Regions from separate parts of the Mesorhizobium sp. BH1-1-4 genome, predicted to be linked through region 1. Evidence: predicted binding sites of a transcription regulator. Region 1 holds the regulator's gene; each other region holds the start of a gene.
The links. Region 1 encodes LexA, which represses DNA repair genes until DNA is damaged. Its sites were predicted from a motif close to TGTTCNNNNTGTGTTCNG; they were not measured.
Positions count from the first base shown of each region.

Region 2: the regulator LexA is predicted to act here: its motif matches at 2,189-2,206, upstream of LB569_RS28835 (ImuA family protein).
Region 3: the regulator LexA is predicted to act here: its motif matches at 5,081-5,098, upstream of parE (DNA topoisomerase IV subunit B).

Region 1 is NZ_JAIUIN010000003.1:268,671-275,849, forward strand. Features, by position in the region: gene LB569_RS07780 (ABC transporter permease) at 1-535, opposite strand, end outside; gene LB569_RS07785 (ABC transporter ATP-binding protein) at 541-1,320, opposite strand; gene LB569_RS07790 (ABC transporter substrate-binding protein) at 1,381-2,367, opposite strand; gene LB569_RS07795 (GntR family transcriptional regulator) at 2,521-3,294, shown strand; gene lexA (transcriptional repressor LexA) at 3,680-4,423, shown strand; gene LB569_RS07805 (ComEC/Rec2 family competence protein) at 4,417-6,873, opposite strand; gene gltX (glutamate--tRNA ligase) at 6,977-7,179, shown strand, end outside.
Region 2 is NZ_JAIUIN010000029.1:3,865-11,043, forward strand. Features, by position in the region: gene ccmB (heme exporter protein CcmB) at 7-672, shown strand; gene ccmD (heme exporter protein CcmD) at 805-978, shown strand; gene LB569_RS28825 (DsbE family thiol:disulfide interchange protein) at 975-1,556, shown strand; gene LB569_RS28830 (metallopeptidase family protein) at 1,630-2,052, opposite strand; gene LB569_RS28835 (ImuA family protein) at 2,230-3,261, shown strand; gene LB569_RS28840 (DUF6504 family protein) at 3,236-4,678, shown strand; gene LB569_RS28845 (error-prone DNA polymerase) at 4,675-7,179, shown strand, end outside.
Region 3 is NZ_JAIUIN010000003.1:499,906-507,084, forward strand. Features, by position in the region: gene LB569_RS08860 (CpaF family protein) at 1-1,015, opposite strand, end outside; gene LB569_RS08865 (CpaE family protein) at 1,012-2,220, opposite strand; gene LB569_RS08870 (hypothetical protein) at 2,254-2,523, opposite strand; gene LB569_RS08875 (type II and III secretion system protein family protein) at 2,528-3,973, opposite strand; gene cpaB (Flp pilus assembly protein CpaB) at 4,004-4,930, opposite strand; gene parE (DNA topoisomerase IV subunit B) at 5,169-7,179, shown strand, end outside.

The DNA of each region.
Region 1 (7,179 bases):
TGTCGGGATTGGCGCCTACGGCACGCACCGCTGTCCCCTTCTCGGTCCGGAAGAACATGTAGAGCAACGCGAAGGCGGCAAGCGCGAGAAGGCCGGCGACCACGATCTTGCTGGCGGGAAAACCCGGCCGCGCGAACGGCACCCAATCGAAGACGGCGGGCGAGCCGAAGACGGAGAGGTTGGACTTGCCCATGATGCGGAGGTTGATGCTGTAGAGCATCGTCATCATCAGGATGCCCGCGAGAAGCGTGTGGATGCGGAAGCGCAGATGGATGAAGGCGGTGCAGCAGCCTGCCGCGAAGCCCGCCGCGAATGCGACCACGATGGCTGCCAGTGGCGATACGCCGGCGGCCAGCAGCACACCACAGACGCAGCCGCCCAGTGGAAAGGCGCCCTCACTGGTGAGATCGGGAAAATTCAGCATCCGAAACGGGATCATGATCCCGAGCACGACAAAGGCCAGGATCAGGCTTTGCGCCAGCGTGACCGGAATGATCGCGACGAAGCTGGTGAGAATTTCCTGAACAAAACCCATGTCGGTCAGCTCGCCAGCAACATGCGGTCGGTCTTGACGGAAAAATGGCCGATCAGATCGAGAACCGTGACCCTCGCCTTCTCCTCGCCGGTGACCTCCAGCAAGACCCGGCCCGCGTCGAGCATGATCACGCGGCTGCCGTAATCGACGGCGTGCTGCATGTTGTGGGTCACCATCAGGGTCGTCAGCTTCAGCGCGTTGACAGCCCGCACCGTCGCCCGCATGACAATCTCGGCCGTGCGCGGGTCGAGCGCCGCGGTATGTTCGTCAAGCAGCAGCAAATCCGGTGACCCGCCGACCGCCATGATCAGCGACAGCGACTGCCGCTGCCCGCCCGAAAGCAGGTCGACGCGGGTGTCGAGGCGGTTCTCAAGGCCGAGGCCCAGTATCGACAGGCGTTCCTTGTAGGACGCGAGCCGGGTGGCGTTCAGCCCCTGGCGCAAGGTGCGCTTGCTGCTGCGCAAGTCGGCCAGCAGCATGTTTTCCGCGACCGTCATGCTGGCGGCGGTGCCGCGCATCGGATCCTGGAAGACGCGCGCCAGTTGCGCGGCGCGCTTGTGTACGGGCATTCCAGTCACATCGGCGCCGTTGATCAGGATCTGGCCGGAATCGAGGATCAGGGCGCCGGAAATGGCATTGAGCATGCTGCTTTTGCCAGCACCGTTGGAGCCGATGACGATGCCGAACTCGCCCGTGGCCAGCGACAGACTGAGACCGTCCAGCGCGACCTTCTCGTCGGCCTGGCCCTTGTAGAATACTTTGCGCGCCGATCGGATTTCGAGCATCGTTCCTCCCTCACCTCAAGGATGACGGCGCCGAGGCCGTCACCCCTTGCGGTTCCGATGTCAGTCGACGATGCAGCCGCAATCGGCCATCGAAGCGGGTATCTCGATACCGAACGCGGCCATCGCCTTGCGCGAGATCGTTGCCATGTGGTCCTTGTAGGCCGGGCGCGACGACGCGATCGTCTTGGGGTCCTTCCCCTTCAGGATCTCGGCGGCGATGGTGCCGGCGTTGACGCCGACCTGCGTGTAATTGACCGCAAAGCTCGCCGGCACGGTGCCGTTGCGGACCGCGCTGTCATCGGAGTTGACGACCGGGATACCGGCCTGGCGGGCGGCCGCGGAGACAGCGGCGATCGCCGGCTGGATAAGGTTCGAGGCCGGGCCGTAGATCACGTCGGCCTTGCCGGCGAGCGAAGCGATGCGTTGCTGGATGTCATTGACGTTGTCGATGCCGACCTCCACCACCTCGAAGCCGGCCGCGGGCGCCGCCGCCTTGATCTTTTCGACCAAGGCAACGTCGTTGGCCTCGCCGGGATTGTAAGGCACGCCGAAGCGCTTGGCGTTGGGCAGCAACTTCTTGGTGAAGGCCATCACCGCGGCGACGTCCTGCAGATCGCTGGCGCCGGTCATGCCTTCGTCTCCGGCGTCCCATGAGGGCACCAGCTTGGCCGCCACCGGATCGGTGACCGCGGCAAAGACGATCGGAATGCCGGAACCGGCGAGCGCCTTCTTGGCGATCTGCGAAACCGGCGTGGTGATGGTGTAGATCAGCTTGGGCTGCTCGGCCTGCAGCTTGGCGATCATCTGCGGCACCAGCGATGCATCGAAATTGGTATGGCTCTCCGTATAGACGACGTCCTTGCCTTCGACGAAGCCGTTGTCCGTCAGCGCCTTCTTGAAGCCGGCTATGGCGGCGTTGAGCTGCGGATGTTCGCCGAAATTGGCAATGCCGATGCGGATCTGATCGGCGGCGGCACTGCCGGCGCTCACCATCAACGCGCCAGCCAGGAACAAACCCGACACCCAAGCGGATTTCGACTTCAACATCATTTCCTCCCAGATTTGATCAGCGCCGCTTGCAGCGCGGCTACTGCAACGATCATGGTCAGTCGGCCGTCCCCTGTCAAACATTATATATAATTCTTGCCACGGTCGGACATCATATATAATTTCTCTTTGCCGGACGACGGATGGACCGCGATGCAGGATGAGACGAACTCCACGAAAACGGAGGCAGCCTATCGGCTGTTGCGTCGGGATATCCTGACCACGCGCCTCATGCCCGGCGCGCCCCTCAAGCTGAGCGCGTTGCGCGGCACCTATGGCGTCGGCTGGACGCCGTTGCGCGAAGCCTTGTCGCGGCTCGAGGCCGAACGCCTGGTCACCGCCATCAGCAACCGTGGTTTTACAGTCGCTCCCGTATCGCGGGCCGAACTGGAGGATCTGGCGCGCGCCAGGATGGTGGTCGAGATCCCCTTGTTCCTCGAATCGATGGAGAAAGGCGGCAAGGAATGGGAGGATGCCGTTGTCACCGCCCACTACCGGCTCTCCCGTTGCAAGACCGCGGTCGACGATCCCTCGGATGCGGCCGTCGACAAATGGGACGAGAACCACGAGGCTTTCCATGCGGCGCTGCTGAGCGCCGCCACATGCAACTGGCTGTTGCGTTTCCGCTCGACAATCTCGGATCAGCTACGCCGCCATCATCGCTTTCTTGGCCTGGCGCCGACATTACGGGCCGCGGCTGGCCTCAAGGATGGCTATGAGGAGGCCATGGAGGCATTGCGCGAAGCGATCGCCATCGAGCATCACACCGCGATCATGGAAGCGGCACTCGATCGTGACGTCGAGCGGGCCAAGGCGCTGATGACGGCCCATATCGGCTACACGCTGCATGTCTATGTCCACAGCGAAGACAGTGGCGCGACCAAATACGCCGCCCGCGCCGGCAGCTTGAAGGCTGTCGCCGGATGATGTCGGGCCCGTGCACCGGCCGACGCTTGAGGAATAAAGGCCGCCCGTGAGCGGCTTGCCGGCTGTTGGCGTTTTGATTTCGTTTCGTTCCGCCGGAGATGGCACGAACACTTGCTGGAGCCTCTTACCTGGATCCTTCGAAAGGGCTGGCGCCAAGCCTCCTTCAGGGTTAGGCCGCAAGCCATTAACCATAACGATTTCAAGGCCCATGCGGAAACGAAAGGTCGTCTGCCGGCCGCAGTCGCGAGCCAAAAGCTTCTGACGCCTTAACAAATTCACTAAACTTTAAACGGTTGCAGAACACAACTGGAACAGATAGGGTTTGTTCTGGGTTTGTTTTTCGATTCTGAATCAGACCGTTGTTCAATGCCTTGGGGGCCGCGCCATGCTGACACGCAAGCAACATGAACTGCTGATGTTCATCCACGAACGCCTCAAGGAAAGCGGCATACCGCCGTCCTTCGACGAGATGAAAGAAGCGCTCGATCTTGCCTCCAAATCGGGGATCCATCGCCTGATCACGGCGCTGGAGGAACGCGGCTTTATCCGGCGGCTACCCAATCGGGCGCGTGCGCTGGAAGTGCTGCGGCTGCCGGATTCGATCGCGCCCGGCCTCAACGCGGCAAAGAAATTCTCGCCAAGCGTCATCCAGGGCAGCCTGGGTCAAAACAATCTCGGTCGCCAGATCAAGCCGGCAGCCGCACCTTCGCGCCTGCCCGCGGCCGGCAATGACGACGATGCGGTTTCAGCTGTGTCCATCCCCGTTATGGGCCGTATCGCCGCCGGTGTGCCGATCGACGCCATCCAGCATCAGACGCATACGATCTCGGTGCCGCCGGATATGATCATGGGCGGCGAGCACTATGCGCTGGAAGTCAAAGGCGACTCGATGATCGAGGCCGGCATCTTCGACGGCGACACGGTCATCATCCGCAATGCCGATACGGCAAGCCCAGGCGAAATCATCGTGGCGCTGGTCGACGAGGAGGAAGCGACGCTGAAGCGGTTCCGCCGCAAAGGCGCCTCGATCGCCCTCGAAGCCGCCAATCCGGCCTATGAAACCCGCATTTTCGGGCCGGACAGGGTCAAGGTGCAAGGCAGGCTGGTCGGCTTGATCAGGCGCTACTGAGCCTGTTTGCCATCGGGCTTGTCGGGCTTTTTATAGGGCGGCAGTCCCCTCGCCTCGCGTGAGAATTTTCGTTGCTCATGCCAGGGCCGGTATGGTTGGTCGACGGCGAATTCGATCTTGGCCGGGGTCGTGGCCGACCGAGGATCGAAGAAGACCGCGGCACTTCCCTTGCGGGCGAGCTGCCGTTTGGTGACGACGAGAACCAGCGGATTGTGGCAAGCATCGTAGGCGGTCGCGTCATTGACCACGATGAGGTCGGCGAACGCGCAGGCCTTCCAGGTGTCCTTGCGGTCTTCGACATGCGCTATGATCGCACCGGACGGGTGTCTGGCGATACAGACGCCTTCGGTGCAATAGAACGGCGCTCCCGTCGGCAGGTTTACCGCATCGGCGATGGCGAATTGCCCACCTGCCTTGTCGAACATCTCCGGTACGACGAGGGCTTCCGATGTCAGCGCGCGTTTCCAGTTGTCGACGGTGAATTCGTTCGGGCGAGCCCGGTTGACCGCGAGTTCGCCGCCGCCGATCGGCAGCGCGACCAGCCGCGCATCTTCCGAGATCAGCACATCGGGCGTGCGCGTATCCGACACAGTCAACAAGCTGGCAAGCGCGAATGGCAGTGCCGCGAGCCGCAGCCGGGTCGTCGCCATCGTCGCGATGACCAATGCGACGGTTACCAGCAGCACGGATTGCCGCGAAATCAACCCGACACCATCGATTGGCGAGCGCTCCGATATCCACGCCGATACGGCAATCATCGCCGTCAGGCCTTTGCCCATGAGGTAAAGAGCCGGCCAATCCAGTCCGAACGGCATCAGCAACGCACTGGCGACGGCCAGGAACATCACGACCGACACGATCGGCATGACGGCCAGATTGGCGAACAGGCTGAGCGGCGACACCCGCTGGAAATGCCAGATCGCAAACAGCGCCGTGGCGCTGCCGGCGATGATGGACGTCATGGCCAGTCCGCCTGCCCCCAAAAGGAGTTTTCGCGTCAGGAACCCAGCTAGGGATCGCTTTGGCGCCGGTGGCCTCGTCTTTCCCGCATGGTGATCCGCCCAGCCCGCATAAGCGCCGACCAGCGCCGCGGTCGCGGCGAAGGACATCTGGAAACTCGGGCCAACGACTTCGTGCGGGGACACCGCGATGACGGCAATGGCCGAGATTGCCAGATTGCGCATTGTCAGCGCCGCCCGGTCGAACAGAACGGCGATCAACATCACGGCCAGCATGATGAAGCTGCGCTCGGCGGCAACGACGACGCCCGAGATGATGAGATAGGCCGCGATCGAGAAAAGCGCGGCGGCCGCGGCGTACTTCTTGACCGGGCGGCGTGAGGAAAAATCCGGAAACAGCGCGAATACGCCGCGCATCAGCATCATCATGGTGCCCGCGACCAGCGCCATGTGCAGTCCGGAAATCGAAATGATGTGATAGATGCCTGTTCGCCGCATGGCTTCGTTGATTTCATCAGGAATGCCCGCGCGCACCCCGACCATCAGCGCCGCCGCGATCTCACCCTCGGCGCCACCGACACTGGCTCTGATGTGGTCGGCGATGTCCTGCCTGGTATTTTCGACCGACGAGGCAAGGCGGGACCACAGCGGCGCCTCGTCGTCGTCGGGAACGATCCTTGGCGTTCCCATGAAGAAGCCGCTGCCGCCGATCCCAGCGAAATAGCTGTCGAAGGAAAAATCGTAACTGTCCGGGCGCACCGGACCGGTCGGCGGCAACAGCCTGGCGTAGCCGCTCACCAGCGAACCGGCCTTCACGCCGGCCGGTATCTTGGCGGCGGAAATGCGAACCCGTTCCGGTGCATAGCGCAATTTCGGCCGGACGGTCGACGTCACGTCGATGGTCAACCGGATACGTCCGGTCTCCATATAGTCGAGCGACACCACCCGGCCGGTCACCTGCGTGGCGATTTCAGAGCCAAGCATCGGCGTCCCCGCCCGCCACGTCTCGACCTTGGCGGCGAGCACGCCAAGGGCGCAGAGCAGCGCGGCCATCAGACATAGATGGGTCCTGGGCCAGGATCGCGAGGCGACCGCACAGAGAGCCATCAGCACGACGGCGGCGATGGGCTGGACGAACCCAGGTTCAGCCGCCATCGAGAAATAGACGATGACGCCCATGGCCAGGAACACCGGCACCAGCAGGAATGCGATGCCGCGATCGAGCTCCAGCGTGGCCGCCGAAGCCACGCCCGCCTGTACTCTAGGCCACGAAAGGCGGCCGAGATGACGGCGCAGGCGAGCGACCGCACCGGTTCTGGGCACGGTGACCGGCGCGTTGATGCCCTCGGGCAAGGACTGCTCGCCAGGGCGCAATGCGGGCAGTGCCGCCGGCGCCGATGGTGCGAGCGCGGGATTGGCAAACAGGGACCGTTCGCTGACGCCGACAATGGCGTCCTCGCCCTGATCCGAGCTCCGGCTCCGTCCAGCCATCGGGTCTGCCCCTTGCACCCTCGACGCCCTATGCTACATGAACGCGCGACGCGCGAAAGTCCGCGCACGCCGCACCCCGCTTCAGACGTTTTCCGAGAGTTCCATGTCCGACAAGGTCATCACCCGTTTTGCCCCCTCGCCGACCGGCTATCTGCACATTGGCGGCGCGCGCACGGCGCTGTTCAACTGGCTCTATGCCAAGCACACCGGCGGCACGATGCTGCTGCGCATCGAGGACACCGATCGCGAACGCTCCACGGATGCAGCCACCACGGCCATTCTCGACGGGCTGACTTGGCTCGGCCT
Region 2 (7,179 bases), on a different contig from region 1:
CAAATCATGCTAAGCCTCTTCGCCCGCGACATCCGCCTCAATATCCGCGCCGGCGGCGGCGCGCTGACCGGGGTCATCTTCTTCCTCGCCGTCATCGCCACCATTCCGTTCGGCGTCGGCCCGGACCTCAAGCTGCTTGCCCGCATCGGTCCGGCGATCCTGTGGATCGGCGCGCTGCTTGCCTGCCTGCTCGGGCTCGACCGGCTGTTCCAGGCCGACCGCGAGGATGGCTCGCTCGACCTCTTGGTGCTCGGCCACGACCGCCACATGCTGGCGCTGACGGTGCTGGTGAAATGCGTCGCGCATTGGGCGGGCAGCGTCCTGCCGCTGGTGATCGCCGCTCCCCTGCTCGGCCTGTTCATGAATATGGAGCCGCTCGCCATCGGCGCCACGGCGCTGACGCTTCTGGTGGGCACGCCGGCCATCACCTTCATCGGCGCCGTGGGCGCGGCGGTGGCGGTGGCGCTGCCGCGTGGCGGTCTCCTGATCTCGGTGCTGGTGCTGCCGCTGACCATCCCGGTGCTGATCTTCGGCGTCTCGGCGAGCTATGGCGCGACGGCCAATCCCGATCCGTTCCTGCAGCCTTTCCTCATTCTTGCCGCGCTGACCATGTTTCTTGGCGTGCTGGGGCCGACCGCGGCGGCGCTGGCGCTGCGCCATGGGACGGATTGAGGCGGCCACGAGCGGCGGAGGCTGCGGCGCGGCGGCCGATTGCGCGGCCCGTGGCGCGAGGTTAAGGGAAGGCATGAGCAAGCGCAGCGAACGGACCGGGTTGGCGGGCGGCAGGCCAGGAAGGCGGCCGGCATGAGCCCGCACGCACTCTACGTCACCGCCGCCTATGCCATCACGGCAATCGTGCTGGCCGGACTGATCGGCTGGATTCTCATCGACCAGCGGGCACGCAAGCGCGAACTCGCCGAGCTCGAGGCGGCCGGCGTGCGCCGCCGTTCCGACAAGACCAAGGCGGGAAAGCCGTGAGCAGCGAAATCGAAACGCCGACGCCGACGCGTCGCCGCCTGTTCGTGTTTTTGCCGCTGCTGGTCTTCCTCGGCCTGGCCGGACTGTTCCTGTCGCAGCTCTTGTCGGGACGCGATGTCTCGGAAGTGCCCTCGGCGCTCATCGGCCTGCCGGCGCCACGGACGAGCCTGCCGGCGCTGGAGGGGTCGAACCTGCCCGGACTCGACTCGAACGCCTTCGCCGGCAAGGTCACGCTGGTCAATGTCTTTGCGTCGTGGTGCGCGCCATGCCGGGAAGAGCACCCGGTGCTTCTGGGGCTGGCGCAGGACAAGCGGTTCACGATGGCGGCGCTGAATTACAAGGACCGGCCGGAAAATGCCCGCCGGTTCCTCGGCGATCTCGGCAATCCGTTCCAGGCGATCGGCGTTGACGAAGCCGGCCGCACGGCGATCGACTGGGGCGTCTATGGCGTGCCGGAGACCTTCCTCATCGGCAAGGATGGCAAGATAGCCTACAAGCATGTCGGGCCGCTGACGGCGGAGTCGGCGCGGACGCTGCTGCTGCCTCGGATCGAGAAGGCATTGGCGGCGCCGGGTTAGGCGCCTCCTTCTTTCGTCATTCCAAGGGGAAGCAGGGAGCGGCGTAGGCCCCTGAGATGACGAAAACCCGAGGCTACTCCGCAGCCTCTTCGATCTTCTCCATGTCATCGTCCGACAGGCCGAAATGGTGGCCGATCTCGTGGATCAGCACGTGGGTGACGATGTCGCCCAGCGTCTCCTCGTTTTCGGCCCAGTAGTCGAGCATGGCACGGCGGTAGAGCGTGATGCGGTTCGGGCCTTCGCCGGTCTGCGGGTTCCAGCGTTCGGCGATGCCGCGCCCCTCGAACAGGCCGAGCAGGTCGAACGGCGTTTCCAGCGACAGATCGTCCATGATCTCGTCGGTCGGGAATTCGGCGATCTGGATGACGATCTCGCCGGTCAGCTGGCGAAAATCCTCCGGCAGATGGGCGTAGGCCTCCAGGGCCAGGAACTCCAACTCTTCCATCGAGGGCGCGAGTTCGCCATGCCATGTGCGGGTCTTGTAGATGCGGGCCATGCTTTGTCCTTTGATCCCGGCATATAGGCGTTCGCACCGGTCGAGGCAAATATCCCCTATACGTCGGCGTTGCGCAGCGGCAGGAATAAATTCCTTATGACTCTGCTTGACTCTTCCAGGCGCCTCTGGAATCTATGTGAACATAACAGGAACAATTGTGAGTGGAAGCTGACCGTCATGGCGATATCAGCCGTGGCGCGGGAGACTGTTTTTGCCCTGCGCCGCCAGATCGCGAAAATCGAGGGAACGCTGCCCGAGCGCCTGCAGGCGTCGGCGCCGGCGACCCTTGATGCCGACGCCGGCGCTGGCCCCGGCGGCGATCTGACGATCGTCCGGCGCGGTCTTGCCGCCGCCTTGCCGGATGCTTTCCTGCCCATCGGCGTCGAGCGGCTCGATGCCGCGCTCGGCGGCGGCCTGCCGAAAGCCGCGCTGACCGAAATCCATGGGCTGGAAACCCGCGATGCGGGAGCCGTGGCCGGCTTCGCTTTGTCGCTCGTCAGCCTGATGCTCAACCAGGCGCAAGGGTTGCCCATCCTGTGGATCGGGACATCGGAAATTTTCCACGAGGCCGGCTTTCCCTACGCCAGGGGGCTGCATGCCACCTTCGGCATCGAGCCCGGGCAATTGCTGTTTTCCGAGGCGCCAAGGCTTATCGATGCGCTGTGGGTCGCCGAGGAGGCGGCCCGCATGACCGCGCTTGCCGCCGTCATCCTGGAAATCCGCGGCAATCCGCAGCGGCTGGACCTGACCGCGACACGCCGCCTGCATGCGCGGGCGCAGGGCGCCGGCCGACCGGTGGTCCTGATGCGGCAGGCGGCCGGGCCGGAACCGACGGCGGCGCCTGTCCGTCTGATCGCCGCGTCGGCGCCGGCCGTGCCGCGCGAAACGGTCGCCGGACCGCTCGCCGGTTCGATCGGCCGCCCCGCCTTCACCATCAGCATCGGCAAGAGCCGCACGGCCCTGCCCGGACAATTCACACTGGAGTGGAACCCCGATGAACGCGGATTCGAAGAAAGAAGGGACAAGGAAAGAAGGGCAGAGAATCCTGTCCCTGTGGTTTCCCTATCTGGCGGCCGAAAGGATCCTGCGGCCGCGGCTGGGGAAATCCTGGCGTTCCCGGCCGTCGGATCACCCATCTCACCCACCGCTGGTAATCAGCCACCGCCAGGGCAACGCGCAACGCATCTCGGCCCTCGACGAGCGAGCTGAGGCGCTACACCTGAAGCGCGACATGGGCATTGCCGATGCGCGCGCCATGCATCCCTCGATCGACATCGTCGAGGCCGATCCGGAGGCCGACCGGCGCCTGCTCGAGGGCCTTGCCGACTGGTGTGACCGCTACACGCCGCTGGTGGCGCTGGATGGCATTGACGGCCTGTTCCTCGACGTCACCGGCTGCACTCATCTGTTCGGCGGCGAACGCGCCATGCTGGACGAGATCCTGTCGCGCTTCCTCCAGCAGGGTTTCGATGTCCGCGCCGGACTTGCCGGCACCCCCGGAGCCGCCTGGGCGGCGGCCCGCTTTTGTGGCGACCGCATCGTCGCATCGGGCGAGGAGGAAGCCTTGCTTGCCCCCTTGCCGCTGGCCGCCCTTCGCATAGCACAGGAAATCCGTACCAGCCTGGAAAGTGTCGGGCTGCGCACGGCGGGCGCCGTCATGGCCGCACCGCGCGCGCCGCTCGTCCGCCGCTTCGGCGCTTTGCTGCTCCAGCGCCTCGACCAGGCGCTTGGCCGTCTCGACGAGGCGATCTCCCCACGTCTTCCCGTCGCGCCGCTTTCGGTCGAACGGCACCTCGCCGAGCCCGTCACGCTGACGGAGGAGATCGAACGACTGGTCGGCATGCTGGCGACGACCTTGAAAACCGATCTCGAACGCCGCGGCGAAGGCGCAAGGAGCCTGGCGCTGTTGCTCTTTCGCGTCGACGGCGCCGTCAGCCGCATCGCGCTCGGCACCTCGCGGCCCATGCGCGAACCCTTGCTGATCAAGAAATTGTTCCATGAGCGGCTGGCGGCACTGGAGCAGCAAATCGATGCCGGCTATGGCTTCGACCTGGTGCGCCTCTCGGTGCTGGCCGTTGCCGCTTTCGATACGCAGCAGACCGATCTGACCGGTGAAGCGGCCGATGACGGCGCCGACATCGCTCTGTTCGCCGACCGCATCCGCGCCCGCCTCGGCGAGGGCGCGGTCCTGCAGCCGGTCGCCGTGGAAAGCCATCTGCCCGAACGCGCCGTCGCCATCGTCCCCTTCGCCGAGGCGCCGCGCCGGACCACGCCGCCGAAGAAGCCGGACAGGATGCAGGCGCCGATGACCATTTTTCCGCCGGAACGGCCGATCCGGCTGTTCCGCGCGCCCGAGCCCATCGAGGTGCCGGTCACCGAAATGCCGGAGGGACCGCCGCTGCATTTTCGTTGGCGCCGCGCGCTGTACCGCGTTACCCGCGCCGAAGGGCCCGAACGCATCGCCGCCGAATGGTGGCGCGAGGCGCCAGGCGATCCGGCGGCATCGACACGCGACTATTTCCGCATCGAGGATGGCGATGGCCGCCGCTACTGGCTCTACCGGCAAGGCCTTTACGGCAACCCGCAAGTACCGCCACGCTGGTTCATGCACGGGGTCTTCGCATGAACGCGCTGACCGTCTTCCCCTATGCCGAGTTCGGCATCCAGTCGAATTTCTCCTTCCTGCGCGGCGCCTCCAAGCCGGAGGAGCTGGTGGTCGCCGCCAAGCTCCTGGGCTTTTCCGCGATCGGGCTCGCCGACCGCAACAGCGTGGCCGGCGTGGTGCGCGCCTGGCAGCAGGCCAAGGTCGAAAAGCTTGCCTACCACCCCGGCTGCCGGCTGGTTTTTGGCGACGGCACGCCGGACATTCTTGCCTATCCCAGGGACCGCGCCGGCTGGGGGCATCTGTGCCGCATGCTCACCCAGGCCAATCTGCGCGACGAGACCGAGAAGGGCGCCACCTTGCTCCGGCGCGACGACCTGCTCGAATGGGGGGACCGGATGGCGCTGGCGGTCCTGCCCGATCTGGCGCAGGGCGCGCAGGACAGTCTTGCCCTGCTACGCCAGCTCAAGGACCGCTTCGGCAGCGCCCTGCGGGTTGCCGTCTCGCCCTGTTATGCCGGCCATGACCGTTTCCGGATCGAGCAGGCGGCGGCGTTGGCCGAAAGCACCGGTATCCCGCTGATGGCGACCAACGATGTGCTCTACCACACCGCCGAACGCCGCCCCTTGCAGGATGTGCTGACCGCGATCCGCCTCAATGTTCCGGTCGCTGAGGTGGGGCTGGAGCTGACCGCCAATGCCGAACGCCATCTGAAGCCGCCGCTGGAAATGGCGCGCCTGTTCCGCAGGCATCCGCGGGCGCTGGCGGAAACGCTGCGTTTTGCTGAAGAACTGAGCTTCTCGCTCAGCGACCTCCAATACAATTATCCGGACGAGCCGACGGAATCGGGCCTCGGGCCGCAGGCCGAATTGGAAAGATTGGCTCGGGAGGGAGCGCTCAACCGCTATCCGGGGGGTGTGCCCGCCTCCGTGATTAGCCGCATCGAGGAGGAACTCGCCCTGATCGAGCGCCTCAACTATGCCCGCTACTTCCTGACCGTCTATGACATCGTCAAGTTTGCTCGCAGCAAGAATATTCTCTGCCAAGGCCGTGGGTCGGCCGCCAATTCGGTGGTCTGCTTCTGCATCGGCATCACTGAAATCGGGCCGGAAAAAATTAACTCGCTTTTCGAGCGCTTCATCTCCGAGGAGAGAAACGAACCGCCTGACATCGACGTCGACTTCGAGCATGAGCGACGTGAGGAGGTGATGCAGTACATCTACGAGAAATACAGCGGCAAGCGCACCGCGCTCGCCGCCGCCGTCATCAGCTATCGCGGCCGCTCGGCGCTGCGCGAGGTGTCGAAGGCGATGGGCCTGTCGGAAGATGTCAGGGCGTCGCTCTCCGGCTCGATCTGGGGCTGGTCGACCTCGGAACTCGGCGAGAAGGAAGCCCGGGCCGGCGGCCTCGATCGCAGCGATCCGGTGTCGCGGCATGTGATGGAGCGCGCCAACGAGATCATGGGTTTTCCCCGTCACCTGTCCCAGCATGTCGGGGGTTTCGTCATCACCAGGGACCGGCTCGACGAGATCGTGCCCATCGTCAAGACGGCGATGGATGAGCGCAAGATGGTGGAATGGGACAAGGACGATCTCGACTCGGTGAAAATCCTGAAAGTAGATATTCTGGCGCTCGGCATGCTGACCTGCCTGCAACGCGCCTTCACCTTGCTCACGGACCATTATCCGAAGGCGCGTGACCCGTATGGACGGCCTTATGTGCTGGCCACCCTGCCGGAAGAGGACAAGCAGGTCTACAAGATGATCTGCAGGGCCGATACGCTTGGCGTCTTCCAGATCGAATCGCGCGCCCAGATGTCGATGCTTCCGCGCCTCAGGCCAGAAGAGTTTTATGACCTTGTCATCGAGGTGGCGATCGTCCGGCCAGGTCCCATTCAGGGCGACATGGTCCACCCCTACCTGCGCCGTCGGCAAGGCAAGGAGAAACCAGAATATCCCAAGCCGGAGCTGGAAAAGATCCTCGGCAAGACGCTTGGCGTGCCGTTGTTCCAGGAGCAGGCGATGAATATCGCCATCGTTGCCGGAGGGTTCAAACCGGGCGAGGCTGACGAATTGCGACGTGCCATGGCCACCTTCAAGCGCACCGGCACGATCGGCAATTATCGAGAGCGTATGATCAAAGGCATGGTCGGAAATGGGTACACGAAGGACTTCGCCGAGCGCTGCTTCAAGCAGATCGAGGGGTTCGGCGAATATGGCTTTCCCGAAAGCCATGCCGCGTCCTTCGCGCTGCTGGTCTATGCCTCCTGCTGGTTCAAGACCTTCTATCCCGACGTCTTCTGCGCCGCGATCCTGAACTCGCAGCCGATGGGGTTTTATCAGCCGGCGCAGCTGGTGCGCGATGCGCGCGACCATGGCGTCGACATCCGCGCGGTCGACGTCAATTTCTCCGTTTGGGACTGCACGCTCGAAAAAGCGCCTTTCGATCCTGGCCGCATCCTGCCGCGCCATGCCGAGATGCGCGGCGTCATCGAGACAAGCCATGCGCTGCGGCTCGGCTTCCGC
Region 3 (7,179 bases), 230 kb from region 1:
GCAGCATGTCGAAGGCCTCCTCGCCGCGGCACTCGCCGAGGATGACGCGGTCGGGGCGCATGCGCAGCGCGTTCTTGACCAGGTCGCGCTGCTTCAGCTCGCCATGGCCCTCGATGTTGGCGGGGCGCGTCTCCATGCGCGCGACATGCGGCTGCTGCAATTGAAGTTCCGCCGCGTCCTCGATGGTGATCAGCCGCTCGTCTTCCGGGATGAAGGCCGACAGCGCGTTGAGCATCGTCGTCTTGCCGGTGCCGGTGCCGCCCGAAATGATCGTCGTCTTGCGGGCATGGACGGCCGCCGCCAGCACCTCGGCCATGTTCTGCGTGATGGCGCCGAACTCGACCAGCCTGTGCAGGCCAAGCTTGTTCTTGGAGAACTTGCGGATCGACACCAGCGGGCCGTCGACGGCGACCGGGCGGATGGCCGCGTTGAAGCGCGAGCCGTCCAGCATGCGTGCGTCGACCATCGGCTGCGATTCGTCGACGCGGCGGCCGACGGCGGCGACGATCTTGTTGACGATCCGGAGCAGATGCGCCTCGTCCTTGAACGGGATGTGGACCTGCTGCAGCTTGCCCTTCTTTTCGACGAAGCAGTTCTGATGGCCGTTGATCAGGATATCGTTGATGTCTGGATCCTTGAGCAGCGGTTCGAGCGGGCCGAGGCCGACCATTTCGTCGACGATGTCGTCGACCAGCGCGTCGAGTTCGGCGGTGTTGATCGCCATGCGCTCCTGGCGGGTCTTTTCCGACACGAAATCATATACCTGCCGGCGCATCTCGTCCTTGGGCAAGCGCTCCAGTGCGACAAGGTTGATCTCCTCGAGCAGCATCCGGTGGATGCGCACGCGGGCATCGAGCACCTTGTTGGCGTTCTTTGCCGGTGCTGCTTCCGGCTTCGCCGGCAAGACTTTTCGGCTGGTCGGGATGACGACCGCATGATGCGCGACCGGCGTCGATTCCGCTGGACGTTGAGGACGCGCATCACGGTTCTGCAGGGTCGAAAAACGGCTGGTCATCCGGCTTTCCTCTTCAGGAGGCCCCTGCCGAGACCGAACAGCGACTTCGACTTGCTCGCGGTCGCCACCGCCTCTTCCGGAAGAATGATCCTCTTCAGGTCGTTGACGACATTGGCGTTGGGATCGATCTCGTGCAACGGCACGCCGCGGTCGACCGCCTCGCGCACCAGCCGGTAGTTGTTGGCGATGCCGCCGACAAAATGCTCGCCGAGGATTTCCTGGACGTCCGCCTGCTTGATGCCGTTGTCGAACATCTTCTGCTCGAAACGATTGACGATCACGTTCGGCTTCACTTCCTTGCCGGCGGTCTCGTAGACGGCCTGGATCAGCCGCTGCGTGTGGCGCAGACACGGCACCGTCATTTCGGCAACGATGTAGAGCTTGTTGGAACCGAGCAGCACCGTCTCCGTCCACGGAAACCAGGTGCGCGGCATATCGATGACGACATTGTCGAAATAGGCCGAAACGAGGTCCAGCATGCGCACAACGACATCGGTCTTGAACGAGCGCATCTCGGCCGGATGCGTGGGCGCCGCCAGCACGCAAAGGCCGCTGGCGTGCTTGGACAGCATGACATCGAGCAGTTGCCGGTCGAGGCGCTCGGGCTGGTTCTCGATTTCGGTGATATCGAAACGCGGCTCCAGATCGAGATATTCGGCGCAGGCACCCTGCTGGAAATTGAGGTCGACCACGCAGGTCGACGCGCCGCGCGTCACCGAGTGGTGCAGCTGGAACGCCGTCTGCAGCGCCAGTGTCGTGGTCCCGACGCCGCCGGCGGCGGGCATGAAGGTATAGATCTGCGATTCGGTGTTTTCCTCGCGCCCGGGTCCCTGCAACGCCCGCACGACCGAACGCACGAGATCGGCGGTGGTGATCGGCTTGACCAGGAAGTCGGCGACCTTGAGCTGCACCAAGATGCGCACGGCGGCGGCGTTGAACTCCTGGGTGACGACGACCACGGGCGCCTTGCCCTCGAGCCGGCGCATGACACGCTGCAGTGACTCGATTTCTTCCAGTTTCGCCGCATCCATGTCGACGATGACGACGCCGAACTCGGCCTCCTGGACCTCGCCGCGCAGCTCGGTGATGCTCCTCTCCACCGTCACGATCTGGATGATCTCGGAGGCGGCAAAGGCCGTCTTCGTGTCCTGCGCGAATGTCCGGTCTGTCGATATGAGCAGGATTTTCCTGGTGCTGTTTGCCATTCTCGCCGCCTGTGAGGTCGATCGCCGTCTGGATCAGTTGCCCGTGGTCGTTTGCGCTGCCTTGGCACCGGCCGCCTGATCGGGAGTGACCGGCCCGGCGGTCCCGCGCTTGGCAGGCACGAGAAGCCTGGTGTTCTGGACGCCGTACTTCCACGGATCGACCATCTGTTTGACGGTGTTGGCGGCCTGCGCCTCGCCGGCGCCGGACGTCACCCCTTCGCTGCGTAGGTAGTCGTCGCTGGTGCAGCCGCTTGCCGGGCCGGCAAGAAGCAGGGCGATGCTCGACCTCAGGATCAGACGCATGGCTTCAGTCCTTCGGCAGGTCGAGGAAATGACCGACTTTGGTGGCGGAAGCGCCCCGCGCGGCGCCGCCGTCGGCCAATGCCAGCGCACGGTTGGTGTCCGCCCCCTTCACCTCCTCGGTGTTGTTGAGGAAATAGTCGGCATTGCTGGCGGGCTGCGTCCCATCGGTCGGCTCGGCCATTTTCTTCGACGGATCGACCGGCTTGACCAGATAGGGCGTAACGATGATGACCAGGTCGGTCTCGCGCCGCTGGTAGGATTTCGACGAGAACAGCGCCCCAAGCACGGGCATCTTGCCGAGGCCCGGAATGCGCGATGTGGTGATGTCGTTCTGCGACTGCAGCAGCCCGGCAATCATGAAGCTCTGGCCGTTCTTTAGGTCGACCGAGGTCTTGGCGCGGCGCACGATGAAACCCGGCACCGAGATGGTGCCGATATTGTAGGATGCCGAGGCGTCGATCGAGGAGACTTCCGGCGCGATGTCGAGACTCACCAGCCCGTCCTTCAGCACGGTCGGCGTGAAATCCAGGCTGACGCCGTATTTCTTGTAGCTCACGGAGATCTTGCCATTGTCCTCCGAAACCGGGATCGGGAATTCGCCGCCGGCAAGGAAGCTCGCCGTTTCGCCGGACCGCGCGATGAGGTTCGGTTCCGCCAGCCTTCGGGCAAGGCCGCGCTCCTCCAGCGCCTTGATCGCGATATCGATCGAAACGCCGTTGGACAGCAGCCGGCCTATGGCTTCACCGGTCCCTGCCCCCGGCACCGTGCCCGGATCGAGAGAGACATCGCGACCGCCGAAGCCGTAAGCGAAATTGGCGCTGTATTTCGCGCCCAGGTCCTGCCCGGCCTGGCGGTTGATCTCGACGAAGCGGACATTGAGCTGGACCTGCTGCGACGAGGAGATATTGACCGAATTGATCACCTCCTCATTACCGGAGAAGCGGGTGGCGATCTTGTTTGCCTTTTCGGCGGCGACGGCGTCATCGGCCTCGCCCGAAAGCACGACACGGCCATTGGCCGAGCCGACCTTGATCTTGGCGTCGGGCACGCTGGCACGGATGGTGCTGGCCAATTGGTCGGTGTCGAGCGTCACTTCGATGTCGACGGTGCCGACAAGCTGCTTGTTCTGGTCGAACAGCGCGATGCCGGTGGTGCCGAGATTATTGCCCAGCACATAGAAGGATTTGTCGGTCAGCGGATTGACGTTGGCGATCTCCGGATCGCCGATGACGATCTGGTAGAAGGCGGCGCTCGTCATGATCGTCTTGGGCTTGCCCTTGGCGACCTTGATCGAGGCGTTCTTGGTCGACGAGACATAGACGATGTCGTTGTCCGCCTTGGCCGCGCCGGCGAATGCAAGCATGCCGCTCGCGGCCAGGCAAACCGCCACCGCCAGAGCGCGCACGAAACGCAACCGACCCGTCATTCGATAGTGCGTATGCATCACCATGATCCCGTCCCGCCCGGTCCCCACCGGTCCTTACTTCTGGTCCCGCGAAGGAACCTGATATTCCTCGGCCTGCGTGCCGCGTGTCACGATGACCGTCTTGAATTTCGGCTTCTCCGGCTCCTTGGCGATGGCATCGAACAAGGAGCCGGCCGCGGCCTGGGTCTTGGAAGCCACCGATCCGCCGAAGGATGAGATGGTGGTGACGCCGTTCTTGCCGTCGCCGCCTTCGCTGGCCGAGCGCAGCGAGAGCGACAGCGTCCCGACGGTGCGCGCCAGCGCCACTTTCTGCGCGCCTTCGGTCGTCACCTCCAGGGTCACGGAATTGGCCACCTGCGGCGTCGTCTGGCGCTCGTCGGCGCCCTGCCCGACGCTCAGCACCTTGGCATCGGCAACGACGATCTCCGAGGTGATGGTCGAACCGGACGCGCCTTGCGCGTTCTTGGCGACTTCCTGGATTTCGCCGGCGTCACGGGTCAGCACGACATCGACACGGTCGCCGGGCGTGACGAAGCCGCCGACGCCGGCGATCTCGTCGGTGCGGATGGTGACCGCCCGCATTCCGGGCGTCAGCATATTGGACAGCGTCGCGCGGCCGTTCGGTCCCGACAGCTTGGTGAGCAGCACCGGCTCGTTGACGTCGATCGGCGACAGCACGACCCGGCCACCCTCGCCCAGCAATCCATCGATGGTGGCAAAGGCACCCTGCGGTAGGGAATCCTGCGGCCATGGGATCTCGCTGAGCTTGGCGCGGTCGAGCTCCATGCCGTAACGCAACGGCGCGCTCGCCACCACGATCGTCTTGAACTCGATCCTGGGTGCGGCCGGAGCGGCGATCGAAGCCGTTTTCTCCTCGGCGTCGGCCTTGGCCTGGCTCTTCACCCAGAAATCCGCGGCAAAGATCGAGATCGCGCCGAAAACGGCGGCGATGCCGATCATCGTTATGGCCTTGCCCCTCACGCCGAAACCCCTGATGCCCGTCGTTTCTTGTTATGTTGGGCTCACGCTAGGCCGCATTGTTAAAGAATCAGGAATCTTCCGGCCGCCGGTACGCCCGATTTCCACCGGCTTGGTTATCGAATGGTTTTAGGATAAGAGGGGGTTAAATCCCCGAACGTAACAGGAACCTCCGTCGCTTGGCGCTGAAAAGCGTGGCAGTATCGACGGGGTGATTCGCAGCTTGGGCGCTATGGCAGGCATGGACGACAACAACGATCTTTTCGGCAATCTGGAGAAACAGCCGCAGCCGGTTCGCGCGTCGGCGCGCCCAGCGGATCCGCTGGTGCAAGCGGCGGCCAAGCGTCCGGCCGCGATCCGTGACGGTTCGGAGGGCTACAGTGCCGCCGATATCGAGGTGCTCGAGGGCCTCGAGCCGGTGCGCCGCCGGCCGGGCATGTATATCGGCGGCACCGACGACAAGGCGATGCACCATCTGTTCGCCGAGGTCATCGACAATTCGATGGACGAAGCGGTTGCCGGCCACGCTACCTTCATCGATGTCGAGCTTTCCGCCGACGGCTATCTCACTGTCACCGACAATGGACGCGGCATCCCGGTCGACCCGCATCCGAAATTCAAGAAGCCGGCGCTCGAAGTCATCATGACGACGCTGCATTCGGGCGGCAAATTCGATTCCAAGGTCTATGAGACATCAGGTGGCCTGCACGGCGTCGGCGTTTCCGTCGTCAACGCCTTATCCGACCATCTCGAGGTCGAAGTCGCGCGCGGCCGCCAGCTCTATCGCCAACGCTTTTCACGTGGCGTTCCGGTAAGCGGCCTGGAGCACCTCGGCGAGGTGCACAACCGCCGCGGCACCAGGATCCGCTTCCATCCCGACGAGCAGATCTTCGGCAAGGGCGCCGCCTTCGAGCCGGCGCGGCTCTATCGCATGACGCGCTCCAAGGCCTATCTGTTCGGCGGCGTCGAGATCCGCTGGACCTGCGATCCCTCCCTGATCAAGGAAAAGGACCAGACGCCGGCCAAGGCGGAATTCCATTTCCCAGGCGGCCTCAAGGATTATCTCAAGGCATCACTCGGCGACGACTTCCAGGTCACCCGCGAAATCTTCGCCGGCAAGAGCGAGAAACAGGGCGGCCATGGGTCGCTGGAATGGGCGGTGACCTGGTTCGGCGGCGACGGCTTCATCAATTCCTACTGCAACACGATTCCCACCGGTGAAGGCGGCACGCACGAGGCCGGCTTCCGCAATGTGCTGACGCGCGGCCTACGCGCCTATGCCGATCTCGTCGGCAACAAGCGCGCCTCGATCGTCACATCGGAAGACGTCATGATCTCGGCCGCCGGCATGCTGTCGGTGTTCATCCGCGAACCGGAATTCGTCGGCCAGACCAAGGACAGGCTGGCGACGATCGAAGCGATTCGCATCGTCGAGACCGCGATCCGCGACCCGTTCGACCATTGGCTGGCCGACAATCCGCAGGAAGCTTCAAAACTGCTCGAATGGGTGATCGCGCGCGCCGATGAGCGGGTGCGCCGGCGCCAGGAAAAGGAAGTGTCGCGCAAAAGCGCGGTGCGCAAGCTGCGCCTGCCTGGCAAGCTCGCCGACTGCACGCAGAATGCGGCGGCGGGTGCAGAACTCTTCATCGTCGAAGGCGATTCCGCCGGCGGCTCGGCCAAGCAGGCGCGCGACCGTGCCAGCCAGGCGGTATTGCCTCTGCGCGGCAAAATCCTCAACGTCGCCAGCGCCGGCAATGACAAGCTGGCCGCCAACCAGCAGATATCGGACCTGATCCAGGCGCTCGGCTGCGGCACGCGGTCAAAGTACCGCGACGAGGATTTGCGCTACGATCGCGTGATCATCATGACCGACGCCGACGTCGACGGCGCCCACATCGCTTCGCTGCTGATCACTTTTTTCTACCAGGAGATGCCGGCGCTGGTACGCGGCGGCCATCTCTACCTGGCGGTGCCGCCGCTCTACTCGATCAGGCAAGGCGGCAAGGTCGCCTATGCCCGCGACGACGCGCACAAGGACGAGCTTCTGCGCACCGAATTCACCGGCCGCGGCAAGGTCGAACTCGGCCGCTTCAAGGGCCTGGGCGAAATGATGGCCGCGCAGCTCAAGGAGACCACCATGGACCCGAGGAAGCGCACGCTGCTCAGGGTCGACGTGATCGACGCCGAGGCGGCGACCAAGGATGCGGTCGACGCACTGATGGGCACCAAGCCCGAAGCCCGCTTCCGCTTCA